Linked DNA regions of Frondihabitans sp. PAMC 28766. The protein of the gene in region 1 interacts with the protein of each later gene in a pairwise test. Links are inferred from orthologs where the notes say so. Each region holds a gene or a part of one and is shown in the gene's direction. Other genes may lie near its edges.

What was found.
Region 2: the proteins of AX769_RS01895 (region 1) and AX769_RS00730 interact in binary tests that used the Bacillus subtilis proteins (3 or more experiments, as listed by UniProt). The link is inferred for Frondihabitans sp. PAMC 28766 from one-to-one orthologs.

Annotation. Positions count from the first base shown.
Region 1 is NZ_CP014513.1:398,631-407,402, reverse strand. What follows is about bases 3,458-7,244. They hold AX769_RS01895 (efflux RND transporter permease subunit), read left to right. Parts: upstream 3,458-3,819; coding sequence 3,820-7,044; downstream 7,045-7,244. Other genes in these bases: AX769_RS01900 (APC family permease), read right to left, coding at 3,458-3,665. Also shown: AX769_RS01910 (extracellular solute-binding protein), read right to left, coding at 1-22; AX769_RS01905 (LacI family DNA-binding transcriptional regulator), read left to right, coding at 198-1,265; more of AX769_RS01900, read right to left, coding at 1,446-3,457; AX769_RS01890 (DEAD/DEAH box helicase), read left to right, coding at 7,415-8,772. UniProt on the Bacillus subtilis protein: Required for self-resistance to surfactin, an antimicrobial lipopeptide surfactant produced by B.subtilis. Also required for swarming motility.
Region 2 is NZ_CP014513.1:153,664-161,592, reverse strand. What follows is about bases 3,429-6,372. They hold AX769_RS00730 (MMPL family transporter), read left to right. Parts: upstream 3,429-3,830; coding sequence 3,831-5,915; downstream 5,916-6,372. Other genes in these bases: AX769_RS00725 (MFS transporter), read left to right, coding at 6,055-6,372; AX769_RS00735 (MarR family winged helix-turn-helix transcriptional regulator), read right to left, coding at 3,429-3,703. Also shown: prpB (methylisocitrate lyase), read left to right, coding at 1,126-2,019; AX769_RS00740 (bifunctional 2-methylcitrate synthase/citrate synthase), read left to right, coding at 2,050-3,195; more of AX769_RS00735, read right to left, coding at 3,212-3,428; more of AX769_RS00725, read left to right, coding at 6,373-7,605; AX769_RS00720 (TetR/AcrR family transcriptional regulator), read left to right, coding at 7,605-7,929.

The DNA of each region.
Region 1 (8,772 bases):
GGCGGGAGGTGCGTCGTTGCATGGGGATCTCCAAAGGTGAGGCGCGCTGCGCTGCGTCGTGACCGTGATCCTGCCGCGTTGTCGACAAGATTTGAACGATCAAACTTTCTGAGCAAGACTGTAGGCCTGCCTCGCTTCGAGTGTCAACCGGGGTTCGGGTAACGTGCAGGCAACGCTCCACGAGGAGGTGAGTGACGATGCGCCGGGGTCAGGGCAGGCAGCCGACGGTCTACGACGTCGCCGAGGCCGCGGGCGTCTCGCGCCAGACGGTGTCGAACGTGCTCAATGCCCCCGACATCGTCAAGACGGCCACTCGCGAGCGCGTCGAGGCCGCCATCCTCTCGCTGGGCTATCGCCCGCACGCCTCGGCCCGGCGTCTCCGCACGCGCAAGAGCTCGACCATCGGCATCCGCCTCGACCCGGTGACGAACGGCATCTCGGGTGCCGTGCTCGACCGTTTCCTGCACGCTCTGACCGAGAGGGCCGACGCGAGGGGCCTGCGCATCCTGCTGTTCACGGCCCGTGACCCCGACGACGAGATCCGGCAGTTCGAGCGCCTGCTCGACGGCGCCGACGTCGACGGGTTCGTGCTGACCTCGACCACCTACGACGACCCGCGCACCGAGTGGCTGATCGCCAACGAGGCGCCGTTCGTCACCTTCGGGCGGCCCTGGGGCGTGGCCGACATGGACGACGCGCAGCACCGGTGGGTCGACGTCGACGGCCGCCACGGCCTCGCCGAATCGACGCGGACGCTGCTCGAGCTCGGCGGCGACCGCATCGCCTACCTCGGCTGGCCGTCGCCCTCGGGCACCGGCGACGAGCGCCGCCGCGGCTGGCGCGAGGCCATGGAGGGGCACCAGGATCGCCTGGTCCTCGCCGGCGCGGGCGCGTCACGACTCGAGGCGGCCGACCTCGACGCCCTGCAGGTGTCGAGCGAGGACGGCGTGGGCAACGGATCCGACGCCGTGCGCGCCCTGCTGGCTTCGGGCATCGGGCTCGACGGGGTGGTCTGCGCGAGCGACTCGCTGGCGCTCGGAGCGCTGATGGTGCTCGGCTCGTCGGTGCCGATCGTCGGCTACGACAACACCCCGGTCGCGGCGGCCGTCGGGCTGCCGAGCGTCGAGCAGCCGCTCGAGCAGGTGGCGGCGGCGGCTCTCGAGCTGCTGCTCGGGCCCGATCCTGCCCCGGCTCTCATCGGCGACGTGGCCGGCCCCGGCGACCCGCACCACCGCCTGCTGCGCCCCGCGGTCGTCTGGCGCTAGCCCCCTCCCGTTTTACCTATAGGTGCGTCGCTTCCGCACAGAAGTTTCCTGACGCGAGGGCCGCACCTATAGGTAAAACGGCCGCGGGAGGGCAACGTTCTACCTATAGGTGCGTCGCTTCCGCACAGAAGTTTCCTGACGCGAGGGCCGCACCTATAGGTAAAACGGCCGGGGGAAGGGCTACTCGGGGTCGCGCTTCTTCGACGGGGCGGAGGCGCTGTTGCGCGCCGTCGAGCGGGCGGCGGCGGCCTTGCGGCGCTGCTTCGATGTGGCGGACGAGCCCTGCTTGCCGGCTCCGGCGCCGGCGCCGGCAAGAGCAGGCTCGCGGGCGGCGGCAGCGGCAGCGATCGCCTCGTTCTCGGCCTGCACCTTGCGGGCGGCCTCGGCGTCGGCGTGCGGGCCGCGGGCCACGGGCTTCACGGGGCGGCGCGGCTCACCCGAGCGGTCCTGGCCGGGGAAGACGCGCGAGCGGCGCCCGTAGAGCACCTCCGACGAGTCGAGCAGCCACGGCACGAGCGCCACGGTGACGCCGTGCGCGAGCATGAGCTTCTGACGGATGCGGCGCGAGCGGTGGTTGTGCAGCAGCGCCTCCCACCAGTGGCCGACGATGTAGATCGGCGTGTAGACGGTGACGACTTCGGCGCCGAACTCCTCGCGGTGCGCCTTGATGTACTTGATCACCGGCACGGCGACGTCGCGGTAGGGCGACGGGATGATGATGAGCGGGACGTCGATGTTCATGGCGTCCCACTGCTCTTGCAGCCTCTCCGTCGGCTCCTGCTCGACCGACACGTGGATCGCCTCGAGGGTGTCATGACGGGCCGCGATGGCGTAGTCGATCGCCTTCAGCACCGGCTTCTGCATCTTGCCGACGAGCACGATCGCGTGGTCGCCCGAGGCGCCGAACGTCGTGGTGTCGTCGACCTCCACCTCGACGTCGACGTCGCGGTAGTAGCGGTTCACGCCGAGCATGAGGAAGAACAGGATCGGCATTACCACGTAGACGATCCAGGCGCCGTGCGTGAACTTGGTGATCGTCACGACGATCAGCACGGTCGCCGTCATGATCGCGCCGACCAGGTTGATGCAGAGCGACCGCTTGATCTGAGTGCGGCCGGTCGTCTCGGGGTCGCGCAGCAGGCGGATCCAGTGCCGCACCATGCCGGTCTGGCCGAGCGTGAACGAGACGAAGACGCCGATGATGTAGAGCTGGATCAGCTGGGTGACGTTGGCGCGGAAGATCAGCAGGATCACGCCGGCGATGACACCGAGCACGATCACGCCGTTCGAGTAGATCAGGCGGTCGCCGCGGCTGTTGAGTGCCTTGGGGGCGTACGTGTCTCGGGCGAGGATCGAGCCGAGGAGGGGAAATCCGTTGAACGCCGTGTTGGCGGCCAGCAGCAGGACGGCCGCGGTGACGGCCTGGATGATGAAGAAGGGGATGCTGTTCGCCCCGAAGACGGCCGTCGCCACCTGCGAGATGAGACTGGGCTGCACAGCCGCGGCGCAGTTCTTGAGGCCCTGCAGGTCGCACGACGACTCGGCGTAGTGCACCTTCGCGATCAGCGAGACGGCGACGAGGCCGGAGAACAGAACGATCGCGATGCCGCCCATGAGGGCCAGGGTCTTCTGCGCGTTCTTGACCTTGGGGAATCGGAACGCGGGCACGCCGTTCGCGATCGCCTCGACGCCGGTCAGTGCCGAGCAGCCACTGGCGAAGGCGCGCAGCAGGAGGAGCACGAAGGCGGCGTGGGCGATGTTCTCGCCCTGCACCGTGAACTGCGCGCTCTCGGCCACGGGCGGGTGGCCGAGAGCGGTGCGCACGAGCGCGGTGACGACCATGACGAAGACGCTCGTGATGAAGAGGTAGGTCGGCACGGCGAACGCCTTGCCCGACTCGCGCACACCGCGGAGGTTGACGGCCGCCAGGATGATGACGAAGAAGATGGCCATCTCGACCCGGAAGTCGGCGAGATCCGGCACCGCCGAGATGATGTTGTCGACGCCCGAGGCGATCGAGACGGCGACGGTCATGATGTAGTCGACGAGCAGAGCCGACGCCACGACGAGGCCGGCCTTCTCGCCGAGGTTCTTGCGGGCCACCTCGTAGTCGCCGCCGCCCGACGGGTAGGCCTTGACGAGCTGACGGTACGACAGCACGACGACGATCAGCAGGACGACGACCGCCAGAGCGATCCACGGAGCGAGCGTCAGGAAGCCGAGCCCGCCGATCAGCAGGATCATCAGCATCTCCTGCGGGGCGTACGCCACAGAGCTGAGTGGGTCGCTCGCGAAGATGGGGAGGGCCAGGTGCTTGGGCAGCAGCTGGTGGTCGAGTTTCTCGGAGGACAGCGGCTCGCCGATCAGCCACCGTTTCGGAGACCGTACGTCGTTAGTCACGACGGACGAGCCTACGCCCTGCCGAGGACGTGTCAACATCGCTGCCCTCCGCTGTATTCCCCCACTTCTCGGGGCCTGGATCAGCGAGCCCTCAGCAGGCTGGGTGTTCCATAAGAGCAGTCCCCGCCCCCTCCTTCTCGACACCGGAGCGCCAGTGCATCTCCTCTCGGTCTTCAGCCTTCGCAACCGAGCTCTCATCGCTCTGATCACGATCGTCGTAGCGATCTTCGGCGGCTACGCGCTGACGGCGCTCAAGCAGGAGCTCATCCCGGACATCACGCTGCCCCAGGTCGCCATCGTCGCAACCTACCCGGGGGCGTCGCCGCAGGTCGTCAACGACTCCGTCTCGTCGCCGATCGAGAAGGCGATTCAGATCATCCCGGGGCTGCAGTCCACGACGGCGACCTCGCAGACGTCGTCGTCCTCGATCCAGGCGTCGTTCGACTACGGCACCGACATCCCCCAGGCCGAAGAGAAGATCCAGCAGGCGATCGACACCGTCACCCTGCCCGACTCGGTGCAGACGCAGGTGGTCTCGGGCGACCTCTCCGACCTGCCCGTCATCCAGCTCGCGGTGACCGGCGGCCCGGCCGACAAGCAGAAGCTCGTCGACGACCTCAACAACATCACCGTGCCGGCGCTCCAGAAGCTCGACGGCGTCAACCAGGCCACCGTCTACGGCGACGCCGGCCAGCGGGTCACGATCCAGCCGAACCAGTCGAAGCTCGCGGCCGTCGGTCTGACCTCCAGCGCCATCAAAGACGCCCTCGACGACAACGGCACCCTCGTGCCCGGCGGCCAGATCACTCAGAACGGCAAGACCCTGTCGATCCAGGCCGGGTCACGGCTCACGAGCGTCGCGCAGGTCTCTGCACTTCCGCTCGTGGGCGCGAAGTCGCCGCTGACCGGCCAGGCGGCGCCGACCACCATCGCCGACGTCTCGAAAGTGGCGCTGACCAGTGCGCCGATCACCTCGATCTCGCGTGTCAACGGCAAAGACGCTCTGACCATCGCCGTCACCAAGTCGCAGGATGCCAACACGGTCGACGTCTCCAAGACGATCCGTGACGACATCCCGTCTCTGCTCACCAACCTGAACGATCACGTGACGATGACGGTCGTCTTCGACCAGGCGCCGTTCATCCAGCAGTCGATCACGTCGCTGGCGACCGAGGGCGGGCTCGGTCTGATCTTCGCAGTGTTCGTGATCTTCCTCTTCCTGTTCTCGATCCGGTCGACGATCGTGACTGCGATCAGCATTCCGACCAGCGTGCTGATCACCTTCATCGGGCTGCTCGCGACCGGCTACACGATCAACATCCTGACCCTCGGCGCGCTCACGATCGCGATCGGGCGGGTGGTCGACGACTCGATCGTCGTCACCGAGAACATCAAGAGACATCTGACTCCCGGCGTCGACCGGGCGCACGCGATCGCCTCGGCCGTGCGTGAGGTGGCCGGCGCCGTGACCGCGTCGACGATCACCACGGTGGTCGTCTTCTTGCCGCTGGCGTTCGTGCAGAGCGAGGTCGGCGAGCTCTTCCGGCCCTTCGCGCTCACCGTCGTGATCGCGCTGCTCGGATCGCTGTTCGTGGCGCTGACCATCGTGCCGGTGCTGTCGTACTGGTTCATGCGGCCGGCGAAGGGGCACCGGCACTCGCCGGAGCCGATCGATGCGCCGCCGACGACTTCTGACTCGGCCGCCCGCGCGGGTGCCAGTACGGGGGTGGGCGCGGGTCGCGGTGCAGGTCTCGGCGCCGACGTCGAGATGCCGCACGCCGCCGTCGACTACGTGAAGAGCGGGCATCAGACGCGGCTCGATGGTCTGCGGCGCGGGTACCTTCCGATCCTGAACTGGACCTTGCGCTTCAGGCTGCTGACCGTCATGCTCGCGGCCGTCGTGCTCGCCGGGTCGGGGGTGTCGGCACTGCTGCTCACCACGAACTTCCTCGGCTCGAGCGGCCAGAACACCCTCTCCGTCTCGCAGGCGCTGCCGTCCGGTACGAGCCTCGCGTCCCAGTCGGCCGCCGCGCAGAAGGTCGAGAACGCCCTGCAGGGCATCAAGCAGATCGACACCGTGCAGCTCACCATCGGCTCGAGCGGCAACTCGCTCGCCTCGTTCTTCGGCGGCAGCGACGGCTCGACGGTCACCTACCAGATCACCACCGACGAGAACGCCGACCAGGACGCCCTGACCGCCACGATCCGCTCCCGCCTCGGCGCCCTGACCGGCGCGGGCGACATCACCGTCGAGCCCTCGAGCGGCTTCGGGTCGAGCAACGACATCGAGGTCGACGTCACCTCGAACGATGCGGCCACGCTGCAGACCGCAGCGGACCGGGTCTACGACGCGATGAAGAAGGTCAAGTCGGCCGCAGGCGTGACGAGCAACCTCTCGGCCGCGCAGCCCCTGATCGGTATCACGGTCGATCGCACGAAGGCCGCGTCGTACGGCCTCACCGAACTGGAGGTCGGTGGCCTGGTCTCGCAGGCCGTGCAGCCGCTCGACGTCGGCTCACTCGAGATCAACGGCTCGACCGTCGATATCTTCACGACACCCACGAACCCGCCCACGACCGTCTCCGCGCTGCAGAAGCTGAGCGTGCCGACGTCGAAGGGCATCGTGCCGCTGAGCGACCTCGCCACGGTCACGCAGACCGACGGCCCCGCGACCATCACCACCGAGAACGCCGTCCGCAGTGCCACCATCACGATCACGCCGGCCTCCGACAACCTGTCGGCCGCGAACTCGCAGGTGTCGTCCGCGCTCGCGGGCGTCAACCTGCCGAAGGGCGCCGATGCCGTCGTCGGCGGTGTCACCTCGCAGCAGTCGTCGGCGTTCAAAGACCTGACGATCGCTCTGATCGTCGCGATCCTGGTCGTCTACATCGTCATGGTGGCCGCATTCAAGAGCCTGCTGCAGCCGGTGCTGCTGCTCGTGTCGATCCCGTTCGCTTTCTCGGGCGCGATCCTGCTGCAGGTGATCGTCAGGATCCCCCTCGGCGTGCCGTCGCTGATCGGCGTGCTGATGCTGGTCGGCATCGTGGTGACGAACGCCATCGTGCTCGTCGACCTCGTCAACCAATATCGGCGCAGAGGTCTGCCTGTCAGAGAGGCGCTGATCGAGGGGACGTCCCGGCGTCTCCGGCCGATCCTGATGACGGCCCTCGCCACGATCCTCGCGCTCGTGCCGCTCGCCGTCGGGCTGACGGGTCACTCGAGCTTCATCTCGCAGCCGCTGGCGATCGTCGTGATCGGCGGGCTCGTGACCTCGACGATCCTGACGCTCATCGTGCTGCCGGTGCTCTACTCGGGCATCTACGAGTGGCTCGAGCGGCGGGCTGCGCGTCGCGCGCCCGTGCTGCCTGAGCGGTCGTAGTCCTGCCTGCGCCTCCGCCGCTCCTCCTCCTCCTCCTCCTCCTCCTCCTCCTCCTCCTCCTCCCAATTGCGAGGAGATAGTCGCGGCGTGGCCGCCGCCGCCGCACTTCGTCGTCGTCGCGAGCAATTTCTCCTCGAAATTGGGAGGAGAGGCGGGCGCAGGATGCCTCGGGGTTACGAAAATGGCAGGCGTCGGGTAGCGTAGGTGGGTCGGCTCGAGACACCGCGACTGTTAGCGGATGGGTTTTGTCAGTCTCCGGGGCCGGAATCGCAAGCGATCTGCTGCGATGCAATCACGTATGTGAACGGTCCCTGGCCAAAGGCTGCCCGGGGTGAATCTTCGCGTCATCCAGAGAAACCCAGGAAGAACCATGTCTCCTTTCGACAAGAATGCTTCGGCGCGCCCCGCCAAGGTCCGCCCCAGCTCGAAGAGCCCCAAGCATCGCGGCTACAAGCCCGAGCCCGAAGGCGGCCCCGCCAAGAAGCGTTGGGACGCCCCCGAGCGTGCCGCCCGCGGCGCTTCGCGCGGCGACGCCCCCCGTGGCGGACGCTCGGCCGACAACGCGTCGGGTCGCCCCAACTGGGAGCCGCGCAAGGCCGGCGGCTCCAACCCCCGCTTCGGAGGCGCCCGTGAAGACCGCGACGCCCGCAACGGCGCTCGCGGCCGCGACTCGTTCGAGCGCCCCTCGCGCGGCGGCTACAACGACGAGCGCCCCTCGCGTGGCGGGTACAACCGCGACGAGCGTCCCGCCGGCGGCGACCGCTTCAGCGCTGGTCGTCCGGCCCGCGACGAGCGTCCGGCTCGCGACAGCCGCCCCTCGCGTGACGACCGTTTCGGCGGCGGACGCCCGGCGCGTGACGACCGCGGCGGTCGCTCCGACGACCGCGGCTTGCGCTCGTACGACCGTAACGACCGCCCGGCCCGCTCGAACGACCGCCCGGCCCGCTCGAACGACCGCCCCGCCCGCTCGTACGACCGCCCCGAGGGTGGCCGCCCGGGCCGCGAGGATCGCGCGCCATTCAAGCGCCGCGACGACTACGGCTCCGGCCGCCCGTCGCGCGACGACCGCGCCCCACGCAGCTTCGACCGTGACGATCGCTCCGCGCGCCCCGCGCGCGACGACCGAGCGCCCCGCTCGTACGACCGCGATGACCGCTCGGCTCGTGACGACCGCGCCCCGCGCAGCTTCAACCGTGACGACCGTCCGTCGCGTCCGTCGCGCGACGACCGCGCCCCGCGCTCGTTCGACCGCGCTGACTCGGATGGCCGTTCCGGCGCTGGCCGCCCCGCCCGTAACGACCGCCCGGAGCGGTCTGGCGCCCCGCGCGAGTTCGACCGCGACGATCGCGGCAACCGCCCGACCCGCTCGTACGGCGGCAACGGCTCCTACGGAAGCGACCGCAGCGACCGCAGCTCCGACCGCCCCCGCGGCAACGACCGCAGCTACGGCGACGACCGCGCCGAGCGCGGCAGCGACTTCTACCCGAAGCGCGACAACGCTCCCCACTACAGCCCCGAAGACGACGTCAAGCTCGAGAAGCTGCAGGCCGAGGTCGTCACGGCCGGCGAGGTCGCGGGCAAGACGTGGGGCGACCTGGGTCTCGGCGACAACATCACCCGCCAGCTGATCACGATGGGCGCCCCCGCGCCCTTCCCGATCCAGGCGGCGACCATCCCCGACGTGATCGCGGGCAAAGACGTCCTCGGGCGCGGCCGCACCGGCTCGGG
Region 2 (7,929 bases), 240 kb from region 1 along the record:
TCGCCGTCGCACAGCACGTCGGCAGCACGGGGGACGCACTCGTCCGCGGCATCGCGACCGGCTACGAGATCCAGATCGACCTCGCGAAGGCGATCAGCTTGCACGAGCACAAGATCGACCACGTCGCGCACCTCGGGCCGAGCGCGGCCGCCGGCATCGGCGCTCTCCTCGGGCTGTCGACGCCGACGATCTTCCAGGCGATCGGCCAGGCCCTCCACACCACCACTGCCACGCGGCAGTCGCGGAAGGGCGAGATCTCGAGCTGGAAGGCCTACGCGCCGGCCCTCGCCGGCAAGGTCGCCATCGAGGCGATCGACCGGGCGATGCGGGGCAGACCAGCCCGACGCCGATCTACGAGGGCGAGGACGGCGTCATCGCGTGGCTGCTGGACGGCCCCGAAGCCGGCTACGAGGTGCCGCTGCCGGAGGAGGGCGAAGCGAAGCGGGCCATTCTCGACAGCTACACGAAGGAGCACTCGGCCGAATACCAGGCCCAGGCGTGGATCGACCTGGCCCGCCGTCTCGGGGCGTCGCATCCTGAGCTCCGAGACCCCGCGAACGTGACGAGTGTCGTCATCCACACCTCGCATCACACCCACGTCGTGATCGGCTCCGGGGCGAACGACCCGCAGAAGTACGATCCGACCGCCAGCCGCGAGACGCTCGACCACTCGATCCCCTACATCTTCACCGTGGCGCTGCAGGACGGCGCGTGGGATCACGTCGCCTCGTACAGCCCCGAGCGCGCGGGCCGGCCCGACACGGTCGCGCTGTGGCAGAAGACCACGACGATCGAAGACCCCGAGTGGACGCGCCGGTACCACTCCCTCGATCCTGCCGAGAAGGCGTTCGGGGGCCGGGTCGAGTTCGAGCTGGCCGACGGCACGCATCTCGTCGACGAGATCGCGGTCGCCGACGCCCACCCGCTGGGTGCCCGACCGTTCGCCCGCGAGCAGTACACGGCCAAGTTCCGCGCCCTGGCCGCCCCGGTGCTCGACGAGGCCGAGATCGAGCGGTTCTTGGCGCTCGCGCAGCGCCTGCCCGACCTGCGCGCCGACGAGCTCGGCGGCCTGACCATCACGGCGCCGACCGGGTCGCTGCCCGTCTCACCCGAAGGGCTCTTCTGATGCTGTACTCGACCGTCTCACCCGCCGACAAGCGCGCAGGATTCCGGAGCGCTCTCGCCTCCGGCCGACTGCTGCAGCTGCCCGGCGCCTTCAACCCGCTGTCGGCTGCGCTCATCCAAGACAAGGGCTTCGACGGCGTCTACATCTCGGGCGCGGTCATCGCCGCCGACCTGGGGCTGCCCGACATCGGGCTGACCACGCTCACCGAGGTGGCCGGCCGGGCGCAGCAGATCTCGCGCATGACGGATCTCCCGTCGCTGGTCGACGCCGACACCGGCTTCGGCGAGCCCATGAACGTGGCCCGCACGGTGCAGACCCTCGAAGACGCCGGCGTCGCGGGCCTCCACATCGAAGACCAGGTCAACCCCAAGCGGTGCGGTCACCTCGACGGCAAGGCCGTCGTCGACACCGACACCGCCCTCAAGCGCATCCGGGCAGCCGCCGATGCGAGGCGCGACCCGAATCTGCTCATCATGGCGCGCACCGACATCCGCGCCATCGACGGGCTGCAGGCCGCGATCGACCGAGCGAAGCAGCTTGTCGACGCGGGCGCCGACGCCGTCTTCCCCGAGGCGATGGCGACGCTCGACGAGTTCGCCGCGATCCGGGCCGCCGTCGACGTGCCGGTGCTGGCGAACATGACCGAGTTCGGCAAGAGCGAGCTCTTCACGGTGACGCAGCTCCGCGACGTCGGCATCAACCTCGTCATCTACCCGGTGAGCCTGCTGCGCATCGCGATGGGCGCCGCCGAGCGCGGCCTCGAGACGCTGACGGCCGAAGGCTCGCTGAAGTCGGAGGTCGCAGGCATGCAGACCCGGGCCCGCCTGTACGAGCTTCTCGACTACGAGGCGTACAACACCTTCGACACCTCGCTGTTCAACTTCACCCTCTGACCCCGTTCCACCGCACGAAGGAGTGCCACCATGCCTGACACCACTGCCTCTTCTGAAAATCCGATCCACAAGGGCCTCGCCGGCGTCGTCGTCGACTACACCGCCGTCTCGAAGGTCAACCCCGAGACGAACTCGCTGCTCTACCGGGGCTACCCCGTGCAGGAGCTCGCGGCCAACTGCTCGTTCGAGGAGGTCGCGTACCTCCTCTGGAACGGCGACCTGCCCGATGCGGCCGCTCTGTCGGCCTTCGAGAAGCAGGAGCGCTCGCAGCGTGCCCTCGATGCGAACGTGAAGCGCGCCATCGACGACCTGCCGCTCACCGCGCACCCGATGGACGTGCTGCGCACCGCGATCAGCATCATCGGCGCGGGCGACCCGACCGCTGCCGACGCGTCGCCCGAGTCGAACCACGCCAAAGCGATCCACCTGCTGGCCGCGACACCCGCGATCGTCGCCTACGACCAGCGTCGCCGCCGCGGCCAAGAGCTCGTCGAGCCGCGCGACGACCTCGGTTACTCGGCCAACTTCTTGAACATGACCTTCGGCGAGGTGCCGTCGGATGTGGTCGTGAAGGCGTTCGACGTGTCGATGATCCTGTACGCCGAGCACTCGTTCAACGCGTCGACGTTCACGGCCCGCGTCGTGACGTCGACCCTCAGCGACCTCTATTCGGCCGTCGTCGCCGGCGTCGGCGCCCTCAAGGGCCCGCTGCACGGCGGCGCCAACGAGGCCGTCATGCACATCTTCGACGAGATCGGCTCGGCCGACAAGGCCGACGCGTGGCTCGAGCAGGCTCTCTCCGAGAAGCGCAAGATCATGGGCTTCGGTCACCGCGTCTACAAGAACGGCGACTCCCGCGTGCCCACGATGAAGGCCGCTCTCGACACCCTCGTCGACGAGTTCCAGGCGCAGGATCTCCTCGCCCTCTACGACGCGCTCGACGCGGCCATGCAGGCCCGCAAGCCGATCAAGCCCAACCTCGACTACCCGTCGGGCCCTGCCTACCGGCTGATCGGCTTCGACACCGAGATGTTCACGCCGCTGTTCGTGGCGAGCCGGATCACGGGGTGGACGGCGCACATCGTCGAGCAGCTGGCGTCGAACTCGCTGATCCGCCCCCTCAGCGAATACAACGGGGTCGACGAGCGGCACGTGGTGGTCGAAAGCGGGCGCTGATCTCGCCCGCGGCGCCTCAGGTCGACGCGTGCCCGGCCGTCCGGGCCTGCTCGGCCATCGCCGAGCCCATCTCGGCGAGGAAGCGCGTGACCATCGTGAGTTCGGCCTCGGTGTAGCCCGCCATGACACGGTCGGTCAGGCGACCGAGCGGGGCGAAGAAGCCGCGCGCGGTCTCCTGCGCGTGCGCGCTGTAGTGCACGCGGATGATTCTGCGGTCGAGCTCGTCGCGACGTCGCTCGACGTGGCCCGCGCGGGTGAGCCGGTCGATCACTCCCGTCGCGGCGCCCGACGTGAGACCCAGGGCGTCGGCGACGCCACCCGGGGTGGTCGGCGTGCCGGCGGCCTGTTGGTGCATGACGAACAGGAGGGCGTCGAGGTCGGAGTGGGCGAGGCCCTGCTCTTGTGAGAAGGCCTGAGCCACGTGCCGCGACTCGGTCGTGAGCACCTGGAGGTGCGTGACGATGTCGGCGCGCAGCTGGCGCCGTTCTCCTTCGGGGGCGACGGTCATGACTTCTCCTCGTTGCAGAATCTACCCGAGTCGGGTAGAACTCTTAGTAACTAAGACATCAGTTCACTAAGGAATAACCATTCGCACCCTGTCGGCTGCCTTCCGTTCTCGCCGCACGTCCTGGCTCGTGCTCGGCCTCACCGTGCTGGCCGTCGCGCTGCTGTTCGCGTTGCTTCCGTCCGGCAAGAGCTCGTCGTATCCGCAATCGGGGCTTCCCTCCACCGCCGAGTCGGCCGAGGTGGCGGCCCTCGTGGCGAAGTTCCCATCGGCCGACACCACGGTCGGAATCGTCGTCTTCGATCGCGGCGACAAAGAGCTGACGTCGGCCGATCGCACGGCGATCGCCGCCCGCGCGACCGCTCTGGCTGCGAAGTCGACGGCGCCGCAGGCGGTCCGGCCAGAGTTCAGCACCGACGGCACCGCCGCGATCCTGGCCGTGCCGCTGTCGAGTGCGTCGGTCTCGGCCGATGTGTCGAAAGCGGCCACGACCCTGCGCACCACCGCCTCAGCCGATCTCCCCACAGGGCTCACGGCCCAGCTGACCGGGCCGGTCGGGTTCCAGGACGACATCGCGAACTCGTTCGCCGGCGCGGACTTCCGGCTGCTGCTCGTGACGGTCATCGTCGTCGCGGCTCTCTTGATCATCACGTATCGCAGCCCTGTGCTCTGGATCGTGCCGCTCGCCGTGGTCGGTGCGGCCGACGGGCTGGCGAGCAAGGTCGTGCAGGCACTCGCCGTGCCCGTCGGGCTGAACATCGACGCGTCGATCTCGGGGATCCTGTCGGTGCTCGTCTTCGGCGCCGGCACGAACTACGCCCTCCTCCTCGTCGCCCGCTACCGCGAAGAGCTCACGCGCAACGACGACCGGTTCACAGCCATGCGCACCGCGTTCACGAGCGCGGGGCCGGCGATCGCGGCCAGCGGCGGCACTGTCGCGCTCAGCCTCATCACCCTGCTGCTCGCAACGCTGTCGAACAACCGCGCCCTCGGGTTCGCCTGCGCGGTCGGCGTGGTCATCGCCATCCTGTTCGCCCTCATCGCGCTCCCTGCCGCCCTCGCGGTGTGCGGTCGCGGCCTGTTCTGGCCGTTCGTGCCCCGCCCCGCCGCGTCGCACACGTCCGAAGCCGCTGCATCCGCAGGCGACGCGGGCGCAGGATCCGACAGCCTGACCGAGGCGGAAGCGCGCGGCTTCTGGGCCCGGTTGGCCCGTCGTGTGGCCCAGCGCCCGGTGATCGTGTCGGTCGCTGCCGTCGTGGGGTTGGCGATCCTGAGCCTCGGGCTGTCGGGATACTCGGTCGGGCTGTCGCAGACGGCTCAGCTTCTCGGAACCCCGGCGAGCGTCAGCGCCCAGAAGGTCATCGACCGGTCGTTCTCGGCGGGGCTGACGAGCCAGACCACCGTGCTGGCACCGACTTCTGTGGCGGCGCAGGCGACGAGTCTGGCGAAGTCGACCTCCGGAGTCGCTTCGGCGTCGGCGGGTGAGACGCACGACGGTCTCACCGACATCGCGGTCTCGCTCCGGGCCGAGCCGCAGAGCGATGCGGCGTTCGCCAGCATCGACCGCCTCCGCCAGGCGTACGCGAGCGCCGGTGGCACCCTGTCGAAGTCGCTCGTCGGCGGAACCGACGCGACAGCGCTCGACACGCAGAACGCTTCGCAGCACGATCAAGACCTGGTGATCCCGATCATCCTCGCCATCGTCTTCGCGGTGCTCGCGCTGCTGCTGCGGTCGCTGGTGGCGCCGATCCTGCTCATCGCCAGCGTGCTCGCCACGTTCTTCGCGAGCCTCGGCGTCTCGACCTTTGCGTTCACCCACCTGCTCGGGTTTCCCGCGCTCGACTCGAGCGTGACTCTCTACGCGTTCCTGTTCCTGGTCGCCCTCGGCGTCGACTACAACATCTTCTTGACGACGCGTGCCCGCGAAGAGAGCAGGGCACACGGCACCCGCGAAGGGATGGTGCGAGCGCTCGCCTCGACCGGCGCCGTGATCACGAGTGCCGGGATCCTGCTCGCGTCGGTGTTCGCCGTGCTCGGAGTTCTGCCCGTCGTCGCCCTGACGCAGGTGGGCATCATCGTGTGCATCGGTGTGCTGCTCGACACCCTGGTGGTGCGGACGGTGCTGGTGCCGGCACTGGTCTTCCTCACCGGTGATGCGTTCTGGTGGCCGTCGCGCCCGCACCGTGTCGACGGACGAGTCCAGCACGGAAGGTGAAGCGGAGGTTAAACCTCCGTATTCACAGCAGACGTCGAGGCTCGGCGGCCCCGCATGCTCTAGCGTTCATTGAAACGGAGGTTCGACCTCCGTTACATCCCGGCGACACACGCCGGCCACGACGTCAAGGGGCACACGCATGACCACGAACCAAGTCGATCCACAGCCGGCGGGCGTTCTGCCGCCGACCTCACCCATCACGCCCGACATGTCCCACCTGGGGCCGGCCGAGGCTCGCCAGCACCGCCTGCGCTGGGTCGTCCTCGCCGTACTGGCCCTCGCCCAGCTGACCATCGTGCTCGACTCGACCGTGGTCAACATCGCGCTGCCGTCGGCTCAGGCCGCCCTCCACTTCACCGACGACAACCGGCAGTGGATCATCACGGCCTACTCGCTGTCGTTCGGCAGCCTCCTGCTGCTGGGCGGCCGCCTCGCCGACCTCGTCGGCCGCAAGACCATGCTCATCATCGGGCTCGCGGGCTTCGCGGCGGCGTCGGCCGTCGGCGGCGCCGCCACCAGCTTCGGCATGCTGGTCGCCGCCCGCGCCGTCCAGGGCGGCTTTGCAGCCATGCTCGCACCGGCTCTCCTGGCCCTCCTCACCACCACGTTCAGCAATGGCAACGAGCGCGCCCGCGCCTTCGGCATCTTCGGCGCGATCGCCGGTGGCGGCTCGGCCGTCGGTCTCCTGCTCGGCGGCGTCCTCACCGAGTACTTCTCGTGGCGCTGGACGATGTACGTCAATATCCTCACGGTGGTCCCCGCTCTGATCGGCGCCATCATCCTGCTGGCCCCGAACCGCTCAGAGCACCGCCCCCGCATCGACATCCCGGGCACGATCACCGTCACCGCGGGTCTCTTCGCGCTGGTGTACGGCCTGTCGAACGCCAACACCGACGGCTGGGGCTCGGCCACGACCATCGGCTACCTGATCGCCGCCGGCGTCCTGCTCGTCGCTTTCGTGGTCATCCAGGTGCGCTCGAAGCACCCCCTTCTGCCGCTGCGGATCGTCCTCGACCGCGTGCGCGGCGGCGGGTTCGTCGCCATGCTCATCTCGGGCGCTGCGATGTTCGCCGTGTTCCTGTTCATGACCTACTTCTTGCAGCAGAACCTGCACTACACGCCGCTCAAGACGGGGCTTGCGTTCCTGCCACTGACCGCCGCTCTCGTCGCTGCGGCGGCAGTCGCCGGCCCTCAGCTCACGCGCCGGGTCAGCCCGAAGATCATCATCCCGCTCGGGGCCCTGCTCGGCGCCGTCGCGATGTTCCTCTTCACGAACGTCGGGGTGAACAGCACCTACGTCGCCAACGTCCTGCCCGGCCTCCTGGTGATGGGCGTCGGTCTCGGCCTCATCTTCTCGTCGGCACAGAACATCTCGACCCTCGGCATCCGCGCCGACGACGCCGGTGTGGCGTCGGCGACGGTGAACACCGTGCAGCAGGTCGGCGGCTCGATCGGCACGGCGCTGCTCAACACGTTCGCCTCGAGCGCCGCGACGGCCTTCCTCGTCGGCAAGGCTCTGACCCCCCAGAACCAGGCGCTCGCCGCCGTGCACAGCTACTCGGTCGCGTTCTCGTGGGCGACGGGCATCTTCCTGCTCGGCGCCGTCGCCTCGGCCATCGTGCTGCCGCGCGGAATCCCGAAGGGCCTGTCCGACGTCGACCCCGAGGGCGCGCCAGCGATAATGCACTGATGAGATCCACACCGCTTCGCAAAGACGCCGCCCGCAACCGCGCCCTCCTTCTGGACGCGGCTCGGGCGGTGTTCGCCGAGCGCGGGCTCGAGGCCAGCCTCGACGACGTCGCTCGTCGAGCCGGTGTCGGTGTCGGCACCGCCTACCGGCACTTCGCCAACAAGCAGGATCTCGCCGCCGCCCTCTTCGCCGACAGCATCGACGGGGTCATCGCCGAGGCCGAGGCGGCGTTGGCCATCGACGACCCGTGGGAGGCGCTCGTCTTCTTCTTCGAGACCTCGGCCGAGCGGCAGGCCCGTGACCGGGGCCTCCACGAGGTGCTGA